2 regions of the Bartonella bovis 91-4 genome follow, and region 1 is predicted to be linked to the other one. Evidence: predicted binding sites of a transcription regulator. Region 1 holds the regulator's gene; the other holds the start of a gene.

The links. Region 1 encodes HrcA, which represses chaperone genes, less so after heat shock. Its sites were predicted from a motif close to GTTAGCACTCNCNNNNNGNGAGTGCTAAC; they were not measured.
Region 2: the regulator HrcA is predicted to act here: its motif matches at 4,352-4,380, upstream of groES (co-chaperone GroES).

The regions. Positions count from the first base shown of each region.
Region 1 covers NZ_CM001844.1:62,881-72,772, forward strand. Annotated here, with positions in the region: gene dapE (succinyl-diaminopimelate desuccinylase) at 1-773, shown strand, start outside; gene hemW (radical SAM family heme chaperone HemW) at 886-2,082, opposite strand; gene rdgB (RdgB/HAM1 family non-canonical purine NTP pyrophosphatase) at 2,082-2,726, opposite strand; gene hrcA (heat-inducible transcriptional repressor HrcA) at 3,330-4,400, shown strand; gene grpE (nucleotide exchange factor GrpE) at 4,523-5,197, shown strand; gene thpR (RNA 2',3'-cyclic phosphodiesterase) at 5,298-5,837, opposite strand; gene BBBE_RS00265 (sensor histidine kinase) at 6,743-8,527, opposite strand; gene BBBE_RS00270 (response regulator transcription factor) at 8,567-9,289, opposite strand.
Region 2 covers NZ_CM001844.1:1,357,961-1,367,852, forward strand. Annotated here, with positions in the region: gene trpS (tryptophan--tRNA ligase) at 1-620, shown strand, start outside; gene BBBE_RS05880 (NifU family protein) at 1,345-1,935, shown strand; gene groL (chaperonin GroEL) at 2,317-3,960, opposite strand; gene groES (co-chaperone GroES) at 4,009-4,305, opposite strand; gene fumC (class II fumarate hydratase) at 4,532-5,920, shown strand; gene BBBE_RS05905 (alpha-D-glucose phosphate-specific phosphoglucomutase) at 5,987-7,615, opposite strand; gene BBBE_RS05910 (peroxiredoxin) at 7,926-8,450, shown strand; gene hisS (histidine--tRNA ligase) at 8,592-9,892, opposite strand, start outside.

The DNA.
Region 1 (9,892 bases):
TTTTGATAACTGGTGATGAAGAAGGTCCTGCTCTTAACGGAACGGTAAAACTTTTAAAATGGGCAGTACAAAAAGGCGAAAAATGGACTGCAGCCATTGTTGGTGAACCTACGAGTGTAAAAGTTGTTGGTGATATGATCAAAATTGGTCGTCGGGGGTCAATTTCCGGTATTATTAGAGTGCAAGGTCGGCAAGGCCATGTTGCTTTTCCTGAACGAGCAGCCAATCCATTACCTTTAGCAAATAAGCTTATTCAGGCACTGATACAAACTCCTCTGGATCAAGGAACAAAAAATTTTCAAGCAAGTAATTTGGAATTAACAAGTATTGATACGGGTAATTGTGCTGTCAATATTATTCCTATGCACACAGTAATACGTTTCAATATACGCTACAATGATCTGTGGACAAAAGAAACGCTTATTACTGAAATTGAAAATCGTCTTGCATCGGTACAATCGGAAGATAATCATATTGAGCTTCCACATTATCAACTTGAATGGATACAAAATTTGGGTAGCGTTTTCTTGACTAAAGATGATAAACTGATTGAAACTTTATCAAATGCTATTGAAAGTATGACAGGAAACAGACCAGAACTTTCAACTTCTGGCGGCACTTCAGATGCGCGGTTTATTAAGGATTATTGCCCCGTTATTGAATTCGGTTTACCAGGGCAAACCATGCATATGGTGAATGAATGTGTTTCTCTTGATGCATTGGAAAGCCTTACTTCGATTTATGAACGCTTCATTATTGATTTTTTTGCATAAAAAATAATTATTATTTGGAATATCTTCTAAACAGGAACGTAAAATAATTAAATTATACAAGCATCTTATGGTCAATATCACACTATCCGTAATTTTACCTGAAGCGGGAATATTAATTTGCTAATTTGCTAATGATATAATCGAGAACAATGTATCCTTTAGTTGTAGCTTTTAAGCGCTGGTTATCTACTATTTCTACCAAACCTTCTTGTTGTAAATTGGCAAGTGTGGCTGGTGATAAACTTTTTAAGTTTAAGGTTTCATAACGTCTAAGATCAAGACCTTCTGAAAGACGCAGACCCATAAGCAGCATTTCATTGGCCTGTTGTCTTCTGGTTAATTGTTCTGTTTCAATGCAGCCATGGCCTGTGTTTTCTACCAATTCAAGCCAACGTTCGGGATGTTTTTCATTCATTGTGACATAACGTACAAGTTTTTCAGTTGTAGATAGTGGTACTTTTGAGGGAGTAGAGAAATTTTCCACCAGGCGTTGAAAACGTCCATGTGCTCCTGGGCCAAAGCCTGCATATTCGTTATAACGCCAATAAAGAAGATTATGACGAGATTCGGCACCAGGCATTGCATGGTTTGAAATTTCATAAGCGGGAAGGCCGTGCATAGCCGTTATTTCTTGAGTAAGATTATAAAGGTCTGCTGCCAGCTGCGATACTGGAAGAATAAGTTTTCCTGCAGTATGAAGTTTTTTAAAGACAGTTCCTTCTTCAATGGTTAGTTGGTAAAGGGAAAGGTGGTCTGCTGCTAAATCAATAGCTTGGGAAAGTTCATGTTTCCACTGTTTAAGTGTTTGCTCGGGGCGGGCATAAATTAAATCAAAGGATAAGCGTGTAAAGATTTTACGCGCTAAAGTGATAGCATGAAGAGCTTGCTTAACATCATGAAGACGGCCAAGTTGTCGTAGGGCTTTATCATTGAGTGCTTGTACACCTAAAGATAAACGATTAATACCTGCTGCACGGTAGCCGTGAAAGCGCTCTACTTCTACACTGGAAGGGTTGGCTTCTAGTGTGATTTCAACTTTATCGTCGATTGTCCAGTTTTTGGCGACAGTTTGTAGTAAAGCGTCAACAGTTTGAGGAGTCATAAGAGAAGGTGTACCACCGCCAATAAAAATACTTGTAATATGACGAGAGCCTATTACATGATATTGTGTTGCCATTTCGCGTTTAAAGGCGGCTACAAAACGCTGCTGATCCACCCCATTTTTGCGAACATGCGAATTAAAATCGCAATAAGGGCATTTGGCAGCACAAAAAGGCCAATGAATGTAAATACCGAAAGGTTTAGCCATTAGGGTGCCCAAAAATTTTCCACAAAAAGTTTAAAAGCGCGTGAGCGATGTGAAAGAGGTGTTTTATCATTAAGTTTCCAGCCATGTTTTTGCTCTGTAGACATTTCACCAAAGGTATTTTCATATCCATCTGGTAGAAAAATGGGATCAAAACCAAAACCTTTATCTCCACGTGGTGGCCAAATGAATGTACCTTCAATGCTGCCACGAAAATAGTCTGCATAGCCATCGGGCCATGCAACGCAGATGACTGATATAAATCGACATTTACGCTGGCTTTTTTCAAGAGCTCCAATTTTTTGTAATTCATTTTCTATTTTTTGCATAGCTTTTAAAAAATTACGTGTACCATTAGGCTGAATGGCCCAGTCGGCTGTATAGACGCCTGGTGCACCGCCTAATGCGTCTATTTCTAAACCAGAATCATCAGATAAAGCAGGAAGCTGTGTAGTTTTTGCTGCTGCAAAGGCTTTGATATAGGCATTTTCTTCAAATGTTGTTCCTGTTTCTTTTGGTTCGGGTAAACTGAGCTCTTTTGCTGAGAGTGTCGTTAAGCCAAAAGGAGCAATTAATGTGTTGATTTCATGCAATTTTCCGCTGTTATGTGTAGCAATAACAAGTTTTTTATTTACTATACGTCTCATACGTATCTCTCCTGATATGAGGGTAGGTTATTGTTTGGGTGAGAACTTGTTTATAGGAGAATAAATTTGACACAATACCGGTTTTGTAAGTTCCAATAAATAAAGTGATCAATACAGCTTGAGAGATTTATTTGCGGTGGTTGCTTTCATATCTACAAAAATTTTGCAACTTATTATAACGAAATTAGTGCTAGTTTTAGTTTGTAAATTTACATCATAGTTAAATCATGAATGTATTTTATAGATATGATAGGAAATAATACTATTATGATTTTTAAGGATTTTATCATAAGGGAATTTTTTATATTGGTGTTTAGCTTAAATAATTATAGAATGTGCGTATTACCAAATTTCGAGAAATTTAATCCTTCTACAATTTTTTTTGAGATTTTCTTCAAAGAAGATTGTTTGCATTTAAGAGGATGAAGATTAGAGTGATACATAAAATAGCCTTTCTTTTGATGATGGTACTTTTGATGATAAAGCGATAGTACTTTTGGCAAGAGATATGTAATATACTCTTTACGTTGCTTTAGACTGTTTGACCAAATCTTAATAAAACTTATATAAGAAAAAGTGTTTTTGAAGTGGTGAAATGTTGTGATAAAACAAGCGTCTATTACCGATGACCTCAAAGGGCTTGATGAACGGTCGCGTGATATTTTTCGCCATATTGTTGAGGCTTATCTTAATGATGGTGAGCCGGTGGGATCACGTAACTTGTCACGACTTTTACAACAAACATTATCACCTGCGACAATTCGCAATGTAATGAGTGATCTTGAACACCTCGGTTTGATTTATGCACCTCATGTGTCTGCAGGGCGCATGCCAACACAATCAGGTTTACGATTTTTTGTTGATGCATTTATGGAAGTAAGTGATTTACCATCTGAGGAGCGTGAGAATATTGAATTTCAAGTCAAAGAAGCAGGTCATACACAATCAGTTGAACACTTTTTGATCCAAGCTAGCCAAATTCTTTCGGATCTTTCACGTGGGGCAGGGTTGGTTTTAGCGATGAAACATGAAGGTACATTAAAGCATATTGAATTTGTACGTCTTGATGGTGAGCATGCTCTTGCAGTTTTAGTGACGCAACAAGGTGAAGTTGAAAACCGCATCATTCATCTACCAGAAGGTGTTACGCATTCGCAATTGACGGAAGCAACAAATTTTCTCAATGCACATATTCAGGGGCGTACACTCAATGAAGCTAAAGAAGAAATTGCGCGTTTATGTGTGGAAACACGGGCTGCACTTGATCAGTTATCCCATCATCTTGTTGAAACTGGACTAGCTCTTTGGGGAGGAGAAGATTCAGAACATAAGATGCATCTTATTGTTCGTGGGCGAAGCAATTTACTTGAAGATGTAAAAGCAGAAGAAGATTTAGAGCGATTACGGCATTTATTTGATGATCTTGAAACGCGTGAAAGTATGGCGCAATTGCTTGATTTAGCAGATGCAGGTTTGGGGGTTCGTATCTTTATTGGTTCAGAAAATAAGCTGTTTTCTCTTTCAGGGTCTTCTTTAGTGGTAGCACCTTATTGCGATGCACAGCAAAGGGTAATTGGCGCTTTGGGCGTTATTGGACCAACACGGCTTAATTATGCGAGAATTGTGCCTATGGTTGATTATACCGCTCAACTTATGTCACAGTTATTGCGTTAGCCTGTATCGGATATTTTTATTGTGGACACTCATTATGTTAAGGTAAATAAATACCTCTTGATTTTTATCTGCAAAATTTCGATATCGAGAATAATAAATTTTATGAAAGAATGGAACTTTTTATGTCTGACGAAAAAAACAAATTTACTGATGCTTCATTTGAAAATTGTAATCTAAAAAATCCAAATGATCGCGAGACACTTAAAAAAGCTGCTGATGAACTTTTAAAAATGAGCAAAGAAGAGGTTTGCGAAAACGTTGAGGAAAAAAAAGGTGAGTCTACTGATCCCTTAGCTGATTTACAGAATGAAAATAAGGAGCTAAAAAATCAACTTTTACGTTTTGCTGCAGATATGGAAAATCTTCGACGCCGTACAACGCGTGATGTGGCTGACGCAAGGGCTTATGCGATTGCCAATTTTGCCCGCGATATGTTATCTGTTTCTGATAATCTTAATCGTGCTTTGGAAGCTATTCCAGAAGGTGCACGCGAAAATGATACTGGTTTAAAAATGTTGGCAGAGGGTGTTGAAATGACAGAGCGGGCTATGATGACGGCTTTAGAGCGTCATGGAGTGAAAAAGATTCATCCAGAGGGGCAGAAATTTGATCCTCATTTTCATCAGGCGATGTTTGAAATTCCTAACGCTGATGTTCCTGATAATACTGTACAGCAAGTTGTTCAGGCTGGTTATATTATTGGTGAGCGTGTTTTGCGTCCGGCTATGGTTGGTGTAGCTAAGGGGGGGCTTAAAGAGGATTCTATTAAAGTTGATTCAACATCAACACATCAGTAAAGAAAATATTTTAAACTATAGCAGCATATTTGTTTATGTGCGACCTTACGTTAAAGCAATTTGAGGAAAAGCTTTTAAAAATGCTCTGTTTAAGTGCCTTTTACGCTTGAAGTGGCCAACTTCCTTTTACAATATAAGGGGTATCACTTGAGGGGTCTTTTGACAGGAATAAAACAAAGTAATCAACTGCAAAGGGAGGATAAGAAAAATCACCCCGATCAGATAAATACAAAGAAAGGTTCTCCAATTTAACATCAAGCAGCCGCGCAAGGGTAATATGTGGGATATATTGTGTTTCATCAGGAATTAATCCTAAACGTTTTTGAATGCATAGTATTTTCTCATGTAAAAGACTGAGTGTTTTACAAGGTTTTATGCGAACAACCAGGGAGTGAGGAGAAGTTTTTGAGCCAAAAATTTCAAAACCATTAGGTTGGAGCATAAAAGAAGGGCATTTTATTGTATCAAAGGCTTCAATCAATTCTTTGGCAACGGAATCTGTGACTTCACCAAAAAAAGACAAGGTAACATGGAAATTTTTCGGGTTAATCCACTGAGCTTTTGGCAAGCCATTTTGTAGTGATATAAGTATTTTCGTTGTGTCTTGAGGAATTTTAATAGCAGCAAATAGACGTGGCATGAGGCTTCCTTATAGTTAAAAGATAATTATCTTGATACTTTATTTTGAATGTAATGATCGGTAAACTAAAACAGAACCGATTGTTACGAGATAGATAAGTTGGTAGACAGAAATAACGCGTTATATATTTATCAATTGAATTCATAAGATTATTAGTGCTGAAAAAGATGGCGCTTGTCATCAATAAAAAAAGCTTTTACGTGAATACTAGAACGATAAATTTGATATATGATTTGTGAAGAGATAAAGTATGTATCCATTTTAATAGCAACTGAATGCAGTTTAGATAAGGGGAAATTGAAAAGTCCAGTCACTTAATAGTCTTTATTGACTCAAAAAATGGCAAAAAAATTGCGCTCTAATGTGTCTTACTAAAAAGTAAAATTTTCTGTTTTTAAGAAATTTTATTATTATACAAAACATTACAGTGTACTAAGAGGAATGTTTCTAAAAAATATTTTGATAGCTCAACAGATGGCTATAATTGTATTTTATGAAAATTAAAAATTTTTAGAAAAAGAATGTATCAATTCCCAAACTCAAAAATTTGATTAATAGAAAACCATTCATATTCAAGATTAAAAAGAATAATACAGCTTATAAATTCATTTTCTAAATTTTATTGTAAAAGTTAGCTCTACAAATTGAGTATGCTCTTTAAATCTGCTGGAATATTATTTTACGGAATTTTTTATTTTTTGCTTACAATATCGTACTCTGATTATTAATCAGTTTTACTTTATGGTTATGGTAATCAATACAGTCAAACAAGGCAAGAGAGGGATAATTTTTCTTTGTCCAGAGAGCCGATAATCAACAACTCTTTATTTCCTAGTTTGAGATAATTGGCATGGCAATATTTTATATTATTGTTATTGTACGCTATTATGCCTTAGATAAAGGCTCTATTTGGCAAGGGGAAGCACAATAATAAATCGTGCACCAGTTTTGCTGTTTTCAAGTATAGGGTCAATAATATTTTCAGCTGTGAGTGTTCCATTATGGGCTTCAATAATTTGCCGACTAATAGATAAACCAAGCCCTGAGTTTTGCCCGAATGTATCTTCATTTGGTCTGTCAGTATAAAAACGTTCAAAAATGTGATCAATACTCTCTGAACGAATACCAGGGCCATTATCTTCAACAGTTAGGATAAGAGTTGAAACATTATTTTTCATTGTAATACGAATTTCACCATTATTACGAGGAATGAAGGAACGAGCATTTTCAATGAGATTGGAAATGACTTGACCTAAACGTAATTCATGTCCCAAAACAAGATAAGGTTTACCGTGAGGGCGCGGTACAATATTAAGGCTGATATTAATAGTTTGCTTATTACGATATACTTCACGAACGGCATGAATAAGACTTTCCAAAAGCTGACTCATATCAACAATCTGTGCAGTTTCACGGGCAAGTTCTGCGTCTAGTCGTGAAGCATCAGAAATATCGGTAATCAAACGGTCAAGACGACGGACATCATGTTGGATAATTTCGAACAGTTGTCTTTGTGCTGCCTCATTTTTAGCCAATGGTAGTGTTTCAACAGCACTGCGCAGCGAAGTAAGAGGATTTTTTAATTCATGACTCACATCAGCAGCGAAACGTTCAATAGCTTCAATACGTGTATAAAGAGCATTAGTCATATCACGTATAGAGGTTGAAAGGTGACCAATTTCATCTTCACGTTCTGAAAAATCAGGAATTTCTACCCGCTTATTGTTGCCATGACGCACACGATTGGCAGAGGCAGATAATTTGCTCAATGGATTGGCAATAGTATAGGCTAAAAACAAAGAAAGCACCAAAAGTACACTACCAACAACCGCAAAAACTTTAAAAATAACAAGCCTTTCAGCTTTCACAATGTTATCAATGTCTGAACTAAGGGTCGAAAGAAGAAGAGCACCAACTACTGCACGATAACGTTGCACAGGAACAGCAACCGAAACAATCAATTGGCCATGCTTATTACGTCGTTGGGCAGTGGCTGAAGAACCATTTAATGCTTGATAAACTTCTGGATAAATATCACCATTGTTTTTTGCTTGCTCTCTATCAAGAGCAAGGCCACCGCCATAGAGTGCATGTAAAAACCATGAATATAGGCGTTTCCATGGGCTTGGTTTTGTTTCAATGGAAGGAAGATCATAGCTAGAAATTACACCACTGGAATAAAGAACGCGTGAATCAAGAAGCAAAGTGGCATCCCGATCATAAATACGTGCTCTTGTTGTTTTCGGTGTGATAAGGCGGCGTAAAAGTGGAGCTATCTGTTCCGGATTAATAGGAAAATCCCAAGTGTCGGTTGATTGGGGTGTTGGTGTAACACTTTCTCCAGCTTGTAATTCCAAAAGTTTTTGAGGATCAATTAAAATAGAATTAGTATCTACTGTTGCAGAAGCAGCAATGGCTCCAGCAATGATTTTTCCTTGAGTGCGCAAACTTTCAATTTTTGCTTCAATTAAACTATCACGAAATTGTTTAGGATACAAAATGCTTGTAACTAAAATACCAAGGGCAGCAAGATTTAAAATGACAATACGGCGTGTAAGACTAGAAAAAAACAATTGTCTAAATAAACGCTGTCCTCGAAAATGCAAATGAGCAAGCGTAGGAAACCGTGCGTGGGGAACGTTATTGGGTGTTTTATTTGGTACAGTGCTCGATTGAATATTTGTTATCATTGATTTGATTGTTATTCAAATTGTCGTGACACAATAACTCTAAACTTCATGAAAACGATAACCTACACCATAAAGTGTTTCAATCATTGCAAAATCGTCATCCACTTGTTTAAATTTTTTACGCAAACGTTTAATATGGCTATCAATGGTACGATCATCTACGTAGACTTGATCATTATAAGCGGCATCCATTAAAGCATCACGACTTTTAACAACTCCCGGTCGTTGTGCTAAAGTTTGGAGAATCAAAAATTCTGTGACTGTTAATATAACAGGTCTGTTTTTCCATGTACAGGTGTGGCGTTCTTGATCCATGATGAGATCTCCGCGTTTAAGAGAAGAGGCAGGTGATGTTCCTGTTAGAAGCGATTGATTGCGAGCGTTTGAACGACGTAAAATAGCTTTTACTCGCTCAATGAGAAGACGTTGAGAAAAGGGTTTGGTGATAAAATCGTCAGCACCCATTTTAAGCCCAAAAAGTTCATCAATTTCATCATCTTTAGATGTAAGAAAAATAACTGGGATATCAGATTTCTGACGCAGTCGGCGCAAAAGTTCCATTCCATCCATTCGTGGCATTTTTATATCAAAAATAGCTAGATGAGGGGGATGTAGCGTTAAGCCTTTAAGCGCAGATGCTCCATCTGTATAGCTTTCAACCCGATAGCCTTCTGTTTCAAGTGCAAAAGATAAGGATGTCAAAATATTGCGATCATCATCAACAAGTACAATCGTTTGAGTGATTGCTGGAGTATCCTTCATAGCTTTTTAGACCTTTCTATCGCTGTGGCAGAAAATCGCCCATAGCTGTTATATGAGAGTTCGTATTTTTTTTGCAAAACAAATATGGTACAAATTGTGGCAAAGTAAAATACATTTCGTCTTAATGGTAAAGACTATTTTTTCTTTGCAGTTTTGTAATGCGTTTTTGCTTAGTTAGGATTCCTTCACTTAGTGTAAGTTTTCATTAAGGCGTTTTTTATAAAATCTATCATTTTTGTATCGAAGAAATGAAAGAGTTCATTTTTAATGGTTGGAGTTTATAAAATGCACTTAATCTATTTTGACAGTATGGTGATATAGGGGAAAAAGGTGAGCTATTAAAGATACGCTGTTATTATACGAAAGAAAATTGTAAAAGGATTTTAAATTTTTCTAAAATTATTGACCAATATTAGGTAATTGTGAACACAAAGAAAACAATCTTTAAGGTTGCACTTAATAATTTTCAGTTTGGTGCAGAAAAAATCGATTTTAGATTGAAAGTTACAAGATTATTTTGACCAGAGAAGTTAAACATTAAGGAAACGCTTAAAAAAGTGGTTTTAATCGTTTGTAATTCGTGTGATATTTTTTCTGTTAGGT
Region 2 (9,892 bases), 330 kb from region 1:
ATCAAAAGCAGCATATTGAACTTACACGGGATATTGCGCAAAAATTCAATCATGATTACGCTGAGCGTATTGCACATTTAAATGTTGGCATCTCCATACAAGAGGGGGAAAACAAGGAACAAGGCTTTTTTCCAATACCAGAGGCTCTTCTTGGTAATACCGGCATGCGTATTATGTCTTTACGTGATGGCTCAAAGAAAATGTCAAAATCAGATCCTTCAGATTTTTCGCGAATTAATTTAACTGATGATGCTGATCTTATCGTTCAAAAAATACGCAAAGCAAAAACTGACTCTGCCCCCTTACCCGATCAGCTTACCGCTTTAGAAGAGCGCCCAGAAGTTGATAATTTACTTGGTATTTATGCAGCCTTTGCGCAAACCAGTAAAGAGAAGGCTCTTTTGGAATTTGCAGGTCAACAGTTTTCGCTTTTTAAATCTGCTTTAGCTGATCTTGTCGTCCATAAATTGGCACCAATTACACAAGAATTACGCCGTCTTCATCAAGAAAATGCTTATATTGATTCCGTTTTGCATGATGGGGCTGAGCGTGCTAGCTTATTGGCAGAAAACACAATGAAACATGTTCGTGAAATTGTTGGTTTTGTACACAAACCATAAACAATAAACTTTGACTGAAAATTGAAAAAAGCTATAGCCGGTATCGTCCTTTCACGAAATACCAAGAAACGATCTACAGTACTATATATGAAAAAACATGTGAACTGTTCTTGATAAATGACCAAGCTACCAACAAACCATTGTTGTTCATGACATAGCACAAAAAAGACAAATGCACCAATATACACTTATGAAAATATGGGTATTGCTTTTGGGTGTCATTTTGATTGTAAACATGTTTTAGATTTTGGTGCATTACTTCAACTTCAAACGACAAGTACCAATTAAACGAGAGGGGCAAATTTGCGCTTGATGCGAAACCTACGGCTTCTTATCGCTCCTTGTTAGTTAAGTGCATCTAGTCCCTCAAGTGCTGCTCCATATTTTCTTCATGAAAAAACAAACGCTTGAAACGTGTATTTTAAACCTTTAAATTAGAAGTTCTATGAGTAAAATTATTGATGCACGCAAGTTCAAAAAAATTTATAGATTTGCAAATTGATTAACAAATATCAAGATATTGCTACCATGTCTTACCTTCTCATGATAACATAAAAGAGATAGGCCTATTTAAATATTTAATCGTCAACTAGGAAGGCAGTTTATCCTTGTTATCGTGCTTTAAACGATCTTTGGGATAAAAATATTGAAGAAGATTATATCAATACTTAAGCTTTTTTGCGTTAATTGTTTTCTTAAAGCTTGTGAAACAAAAGGATAATGTATGTTTATTCAAACTGAAACCACACCAAACCCTGCAACACTTAAATTTTTACCAGGCCGTGTGGTTCTTGATAAAGGTGTATTAGAGTTTCACAACAGCAAAGAAGCTGATCAAAATTCACCCCTTGCTGCTAAACTGTTTACAATTCCAAACGTCAGCAGTGTTCTTTTAGGATATGATTTTATTGCTGTAACAAAAAATGCAGGAGAATGGCAACACCTCAAACCAGCGATCTTGGGTACAATTATGGAACATTTTCTTTCCAATGACCCCACTGTTACCACTGATGCCGCTCTCCAAACACACCCCCCTGCAATTCATGAAGAATTTTATGACGAAAAAGATGCAGATATTGTCATGACAATCAAAGAGATTCTTGAAACACGTGTTCGCCCAGCTGTTGCCAATGATGGTGGGGACATTACTTTTCGTGGCTTTGAGAATGGCATTGTTTATTTAAATATGCGCGGTGCGTGCGCCGGGTGTCCATCTTCAACAGCCACACTTAAACACGGGATTGAAAATCTTTTACGCCATTTTATTCCAGAAGTTTTGGGCGTTGAAGCCATACCGCAAGAGGTTGCTCTATAAACTTGCAAGTAATGCGGTAAGCAAAAAAAAGAAGCCATTTTGTATAAAGATCGTATACAAATCATTTGCTGAAAATCATTTGTTGAAAGCTAAGGGAACTGTTATCATTTATCAAAACTATACTTATCAGCAATCTAAATATAAGAGGGACAATAGATCGGAAATTGAACAGAACCCAAAAGTTTGCATTACACAAAAACTTGCATTATACGAAGATCAAAAAAAGCGTGCATAAATCAAAGCTGTAAATATAAAAATGCTTAAAGAATATAAGAGCGCCTGATAATATACATGCATGCTTTTAAAGTACTTATAAACCTTCAAAACAATAAAAAAACGGGCCATCTGGCCCGTTTCTTTTTACCTATGGGTTTAAGGCGCTTAGAAATCCATTCCGCCCATTCCACCCATTCCGCCGCCGCCCATTGGAGGCATTGGAGTTTCTTTTTTCGGAAGTTCAGCAACCATTGCTTCTGTAGTGATAAGAAGGCTGGCAATCGATGCAGCATTTTGCAAAGCTGAACGTACAACTTTAACTGGATCAACGATCCCCAGTGAAATCAAATCACCAAATTGACCTGTTGCGGTGTTGTAACCAAAAGTGTCTGAACTATTTTCAAGAACTTTGCCAACAATAATCGCTGCTTCTTCACCAGCATTGGTAGCAATTTGACGTGCTGGTGCTTGAAGAGCACGACGAACAATATTGATACCAGCTTCTTGGTCTGCATTATTTCCTTTAACCGTAAGCGCGTTGGCAGCCCGCAAGAGTGCAGTTCCACCACCAGCAACAATACCTTCTTCCACCGCTGCACGCGTTGCATTCAAGGCATCATCAACACGATCTTTCTTTTCTTTTACTTCAACTTCTGTTGCACCACCAACACGAATAACGGCAACACCACCAGCAAGTTTAGCAAGTCTTTCTTGCAGTTTTTCGCGATCATAGTCAGAAGTTGTTTCTTCGATCTGTGCCTTAATCTGGCTTACACGAGCACTAATTTGTGCTTTTTGTCCAGAACCATCAACGATGGTTGTGTTTTCTTTAGAAATATGCACTTTCTTTGCACGGCCCAGCATATCTAAAGTAACATTTTCAAGTTTAATGCCAACATCTTCAGAAATAACCTGACCTGATGTCAAAATTGCAATATCTTCTAACATCGCTTTACGGCGGTCACCAAAGCCTGGTGCTTTAACAGCACAAATCTTCAAACCACCACGCAATTTATTAACCACAAGCGTTGCCAAAGCTTCACCTTCCACATCTTCAGCAATAATGAGAAGAGGCTTACCAGACTGAACAACAGCTTCAAGAACAGGAAGCAAGGATTGCAAATTAGACAATTTCTTTTCATGAATAAGGATGTAAGGATCGTCAAGATCAGCCACCATTTTTTCAGCATTTGTGACAAAATAAGGTGAAAGATATCCACGATCAAACTGCATACCTTCAACGACTTCTAATTCCGTTTCAGCAGTTTTTGCTTCTTCCACAGTGATAACACCTTCATTACCAACTTTTTCCATAGCATCAGCAATGATTTTACCAATTTCTGAAGCACCATTCGCAGAAATCGTTCCTACTTGTGCTATTTCAGCAGAAGTTTGAATCTTTTTTGCTTTTTTGAAAAGGCTTTCAACAACTTCTGCAACAGCAGAATCGATCCCACGCTTCAGATCCATTGGGTTCATGCCAGCAGCAACAGCTTTTATACCTTCTTGCACAATAGCTTGCCCCAAAACAGTTGCTGTTGTTGTTCCATCACCAGCAATATCATTGGTTTTTGAAGCAACTTCACGCAACATTTGTGCGCCCATATTTTCAAACTTGTCTTCAAGTTCGATTTCTTTTGCAACCGACACACCATCTTTTGTGATACGAGGTGCACCAAATGATTTATCAATCACCACATTACGGCCTTTAGGACCGAGTGTTACCTTAACAGCATTAGCAAGGATATCAACACCACGCACCAAGCGCTCACGTGCTTCACGGCCAAATTTGACTTCTTTAGCAGCCATTTAATTTCTCCTTGGATATAAATAAACGAAACAAATTGAGAAAATGGATTAACCCAAAATCCCCATAATGTCGGATTCTTTCATGATTAAGAGTTCTTCACCATTAATCTTCACTTCGGTTCCAGACCATTTCCCAAATAAGATTCGGTCTCCTGCTTTAACTTCTAGAGGCACGCGCTTCCCATTATTATCGAGAGCACCATTGCCAACAGCGATCACCTCACCTTCTTGAGGTTTTTCTTTTGCTGTATCGGGGATAATAATCCCACCAGCGGTTTTATTTTCAGATTCAACCCGACGAACGACAACACGATCGTGAAGTGGGCGGAATTGTGTGTTAGCCATGTTTTAAACCCTTAAAACTTAGTATAACTGATTAATCTTAAATTTTATTAGCACTCTGTAGTTGCGAGTGCTAATTTATAAATTTTATATAAAAACATTGATCCGCAATGTCAAGGATTCTAAATAAAATAATTTATTTTATATTGATTCTAACGGACTCTTTGATTCTGGTCGAAAAATGCTTATCTTTTACTAAATCAATAAATATATATTAAGGGATTGTATGATGCTTAAAACACGCCAAGAAACCGATAGTTTGGGGACAGTTTCAGTTCCTCATGATCGTTATTGGGGAGCGCAAACAGAACGTTCTCGACATAATTTCAATATTGGCTCAGAAAAACAGCCTCTCTCATTGATCTACGCTTTAAGTCTTATCAAAAAGACAGCAGCTCTTGTGAATATGCAAAAAGGAAAGCTTCCGCAAGACATAGGGCAAGCAATTGTCACTGCCGCTGATGAAGTGCTTTCTGGTGCATTTGATACGCATTTCCCCCTAGCGGTTTGGCAAACAGGTTCTGGCACACAAAGCAATATGAACGTCAATGAAGTAATCGCCAATCGTGCTAACGTACTTTTAGGGGGAACACTTGGTAGCAAAGCACCCGTACATCCCAATGACCACGTGAATATGAGCCAATCGTCAAATGATTCTTTTCCCACAGCGCTTCATATTGCCACCACACTGCAAACACGCCAACATTTTTTTCCAATCCTTGATACTCTTATTGCCAGTCTTCAAACAAAAGAAGAAGAATTTGCAGACATCATAAAATTGGGACGCACGCATACGCAAGATGCCACCCCCCTTACTTTGGGGCAAGAATTTTCAGGCTATCGCGCTGCACTAGAAGCTAACCGTCAACGCATTGAAATGGCTCTTACTGATGTTCAAATGCTTGCCCAAGGGGGAACAGCTGTTGGAACAGGTCTCAATGCACCAAAAGGATTTGATGTTGCATTTGCTGAAACGATTAGTCCACTTACAGGGGTAACTTTCACAACTGCTAATAATAAATTTGAAGCTCTTGCCCACCACGGAGCCCTTGCAAACTTCCATGGAAGCTTGAACGCATTGGCAGCTGATTTATTCAAAATTGCAAATGATATCCGTTTCTTAGGATCAGGACCACGTTCAGGCCTTGGTGAATTAAGCCTTCCAGAAAATGAACCCGGCTCTTCCATTATGCCAGGAAAAGTCAACCCAACCCAATGTGAAGCCTTAAGTATGGTTGCATGCCAAGTCTTTGGAAATCAGACTAGTGTGACCTTTGCTGCAAGCCAAGGCCATTTTGAACTAAATGCATTCAAACCTGTTATCGGTTATAATGTTCTGCAGTCTCTTTCTCTTCTTGGTGATTCCATGCACTCTTTCGATATTAATTGCATCAAAGGGCTGCGTGCTAATAAGAATCATATCCAATCCCTTCTCGAGCGCTCTCTCATGCTTGTTACCGCTCTTGCACCAGAAATTGGTTACGAAAAAGCCGCCGACATTGCAAAAACAGCTCATAAAAATGGAACAACCTTACGGGAAGAAGCTTTAAAAGCCGGAATTACCGAAGCTGACTATGACCGACTAGTTGATCCACAGAAAATGATCCACCCACAATAAGGCTATTTTATGGTATTGATGAATTTTTGTCATTATGAATAATAGTTTTAATATCAACGATATATTTTATGTTATAATATCAGGCTGTTCGCGGCCCAAATAGTCTTTTATTTTTAACAATTCAAGCGCTGCTAAAAATAAAGGTTGAAGTACTTTTTGCAGATCTTGAGTGTATTTGCGGGGGATGTTTTTATATTGTTCGAGATAAATGCGTACAGTTGCACCCCCCGTTCCTGTTCCAGATAAACGCACGACAAGCCGTGCTCCATTTTCAAAAAACACCCGCACCCCCTGCCTTACACTAATACTATCATCAATTGGGTCATGATACGCAAAATCATCACAGTGAGTCACAATCAACCCAGCAATCTTTGTCCCCGCTAAGGGCAACTGCGCACGCAAATGTTCCATCATCACATAAGCTTTTTGTGCTTCAACATTCTCATAATCATAGCGTGAATAATAAAAACGCCCGTACTTGTGCCAATGTCTTTGCATAATTTGCGCTACAGTCTGCCCTGTTAGAGCCAAAAGGTTCAACCAAAATAATACAGCCCATAAACCGTCCTTTTCACGCACATGATGTGAACCCGTTCCAAAGCTTTCCTCACCACACAGGGTAACTTTTCCAGCATCTAAAAGTGTGCCAAAAAATTTCCATCCTGTTGGCGTTTCAAAAAGACTAATCCCCTTTTCTTGTGCCACAAGGTCAGCAGCACGCCCTGTTGGCATTGAACGTGCAATCCCAGCAATACCCTGGTGATACCCTTTTATCAGGTGTGCATGTTCTGCCATAATAGCCAGTGAATCAGAAGGCGTGATAAATTGTTTGCGACCAATGATAAGATTGCGATCACCATCACCATCAGAAGCAGCACCAAGATCAGGCCCTTGATCAGACATGAGCAAATGATAAAGATCCTTTGCATGAACCAAATTGGGATCGGGATGAGAGCCCCCAAAATCTGGCAAAGGTGTTCCATTGACTACTGTTCCTTGAGGAAAATTTAAGCGCTTTTCAAAAATTTCTTGTGCATAAGGCCCTGTGACTGCATGCATAGCATCAAATCGTAAGGTTAAACCTTTTTTCACCGCCTGACAAATGCAGTCAAAATCAAAAAGCTCTTCCATTAAAGCAGCATAATCTGCCACAGGGTCGATAACATCTACCTGCATAGAACCGATAAAGCTTTGCCCCTGTGTTTCTAAATCAATGTCTGGAGCTTCAACAATTTTATAAGAAGAAAGGCGTTGCGATGCTGCAAAAATAGCATCACACAAACAATCAGGCGCCGGACCACCATTGGAAATATTATATTTTATACCACAATCACCATTTACACCACCAGGATTGTGACTTGCTGATAAAATAATACCCCCATGTGCATGATATTTGCGAATAAGGTGCGACACAGCAGGTGTTGATAAAATTCCCCCTCTTCCCACCTTAATACAGCCCACACCGTTTGCAGCTGCCATTTTTAACACAAGCTGAATAAGGGTGTCGTTTAAATAGCGCCCATCCCCACCAAGGATGAGTAATTTTCCCTCAAGAGGTCCAACACTATTAAAAATGGACTGAATAAAATTTTCAACATAATGGGGCTGCTGAAAAACCGACACTTTTTTACGTAAACCAGATGTTCCAAGTTTTTGATCATGAAAAGCCGTTGTCAAAACAGTGTTGACGATCATGGAAATAACCTTCCTCTTATTTTCTCAACTTTAAAGGGAACATCTGCTACAACCAACATCTCATCAAATAGCTGTCTACGCAAAAACTTCCCCTAGCATCTTTTTTAGCAGTGCCTTTTGTCAAATGACCATCCCCTTGGTAGCTCCTGTTATTTAAGGGGTTATCATTTGATGAAGCTTTCATTCACTTTTTATCCAAACATGAAATACTTGCAAATTTGTCACAATCTACTACACTCCCAATATTCGTCATTGAAAAACAAAAATCGTTTTTGCAATACAATCCCAAAAGGCTTATAGGAGCGTAATTATGATAAAAAAACAAGTTCCCAATGTAACTTTCCACACACGTGTACGGGATGAATCAGTTGGCGGGGATAATCCTTACCGGTGGCAAGATGTCAATAGTGACACTTACTTTAAAGGGAAACGGGTTATTCTTTTTTCTCTCCCCGGAGCATTTACACCCACTTGTTCAACCTTTCAGCTTCCTGATTTTGAAAAACTTTATGACGAATTTAAAAAAGTCGGTATTGATGAAATTTACTGCCTCTCCGTCAATGATTCCTTTGTCATGAATGCCTGGGGTCAAAAGCAAGGTATTAAAAATGTGAAATTGATCCCTGATGGTTCAGGCGAATTTACCCGCAAAATGGGAATGCTGGTTGCTAAAGACAATGTGGGCTTTGGAATGCGCTCATGGCGTTATGCCGCGGTTATTAATGATGGGGTTATTGAACATTGGTTTGAAGAAAAAGGCTATTCAGATAATTGCCCCACAGACCCATACGAAGTTTCATCCCCCCAACATATTTTAAAAACACTTCAAGGTTAAGTGCACACAACAAAGATCACTTCTTTAAAGAAGATTACATTTTTTAAGATGCACATTAAGACAGCATAAATCACCTTACATTAAGGAATTTATGCTGTTTTTGTTTTTAAACCTATATGGAACCTTAAAAAACAAAGACATCTACCATCCTTGTTTTTCCAAAATATCCTTTACTGCTTGAACCATTTCACTTTCCTTAACGGTTATTTGCGCTGGGCGGCTTTCACGCCATGTTTGATTATCTTCAATTTCAGTAGCTAAACGTGCACCTTCCACTAAATCTTTGATTTGGACTTCTTTACGCTCGCGTTCTTGTGACCCTTGAATCACCACACAAGGTGCACGGCGTCGATCTGCATATTTCATTTGTGCCTTAATACCTGCCTCCCCTAAATATACTTCAGATCGAATATCCGCATTGCGCAATTGCATCACCATGTTTTGATAACGTGCAGCGCTGCCTGGCTCTTGATCCATCATCAACACCACAACTGGGCCTGTCTTTTCCTCCACAGAAAATGTCCCATGGCTTTGCAAAATTGCTATTAAACGTGACAAACCAATTGAAAAACCCGTTGCGGGGACATTGTCATTGCGAAAGCGTGCAATCAACCCATCATAGCGCCCACCTCCACCAATAGATCCAAAGGTAAGCTTTTCCCCGTACTTATTGCAGAATTCAGCTTCAAAAACAGGCCCCGTATAATAGTCCAACCCTCGTACAACCGATGGATCAATCCTCATACAGTCCTCATAATCGTTTTTGACAAAAATTTCCTGCATTTCCTCAAGCTCACGCATCCCTTCACGCCCACGAGGATGATGACCAACTATGTTTTTGAGAAACGTTATTGTTTTTTCCAAAGTCTGAAACTTCGCATCCAACAAGCCAAGGATATACTCAATCTGGTCGTTAGTTAGTTCCGCTCCTTTCGTGAAATCACCGCTTTCATCCAAACGGCCCTCCCCTAAAAGCGAATATACACCTCCACAACCAAGTCGATCAAACTTATCGATAGCCCTAAAAACAGTTAAGCGTTTGCCAGCTTGTTTCTCCCCCCCCAAACCAAGATTTTCTAAAACAGCATCTAAAATTTTCCGATTATTCAGCCGAATGACATAATTACGACGCGACATTCCTAATTTTTCTAAACTATCTGCTGCCATCATACATATTTCTGCATCTGCTGCCACCGTTGATGCCCCTACAATATCAGCATCCAACTGCATAAATTGACGAAAGCGCCCTGGCCCTGGCTTGTCATTACGAAAGACATGTCCAAAACGATAGCTGCGATAAGGTTTTGGTAAAACTTCAAAATTCTCAGCAACATAGCGAGCAAGAGGCGCTGTGAGATCATAGCGCAAAGACATCCATTGTTCATCATCATCTTGTAAAGAAAACACACCTGCATTCGGGCGATCTACATCAGGCAAAAACT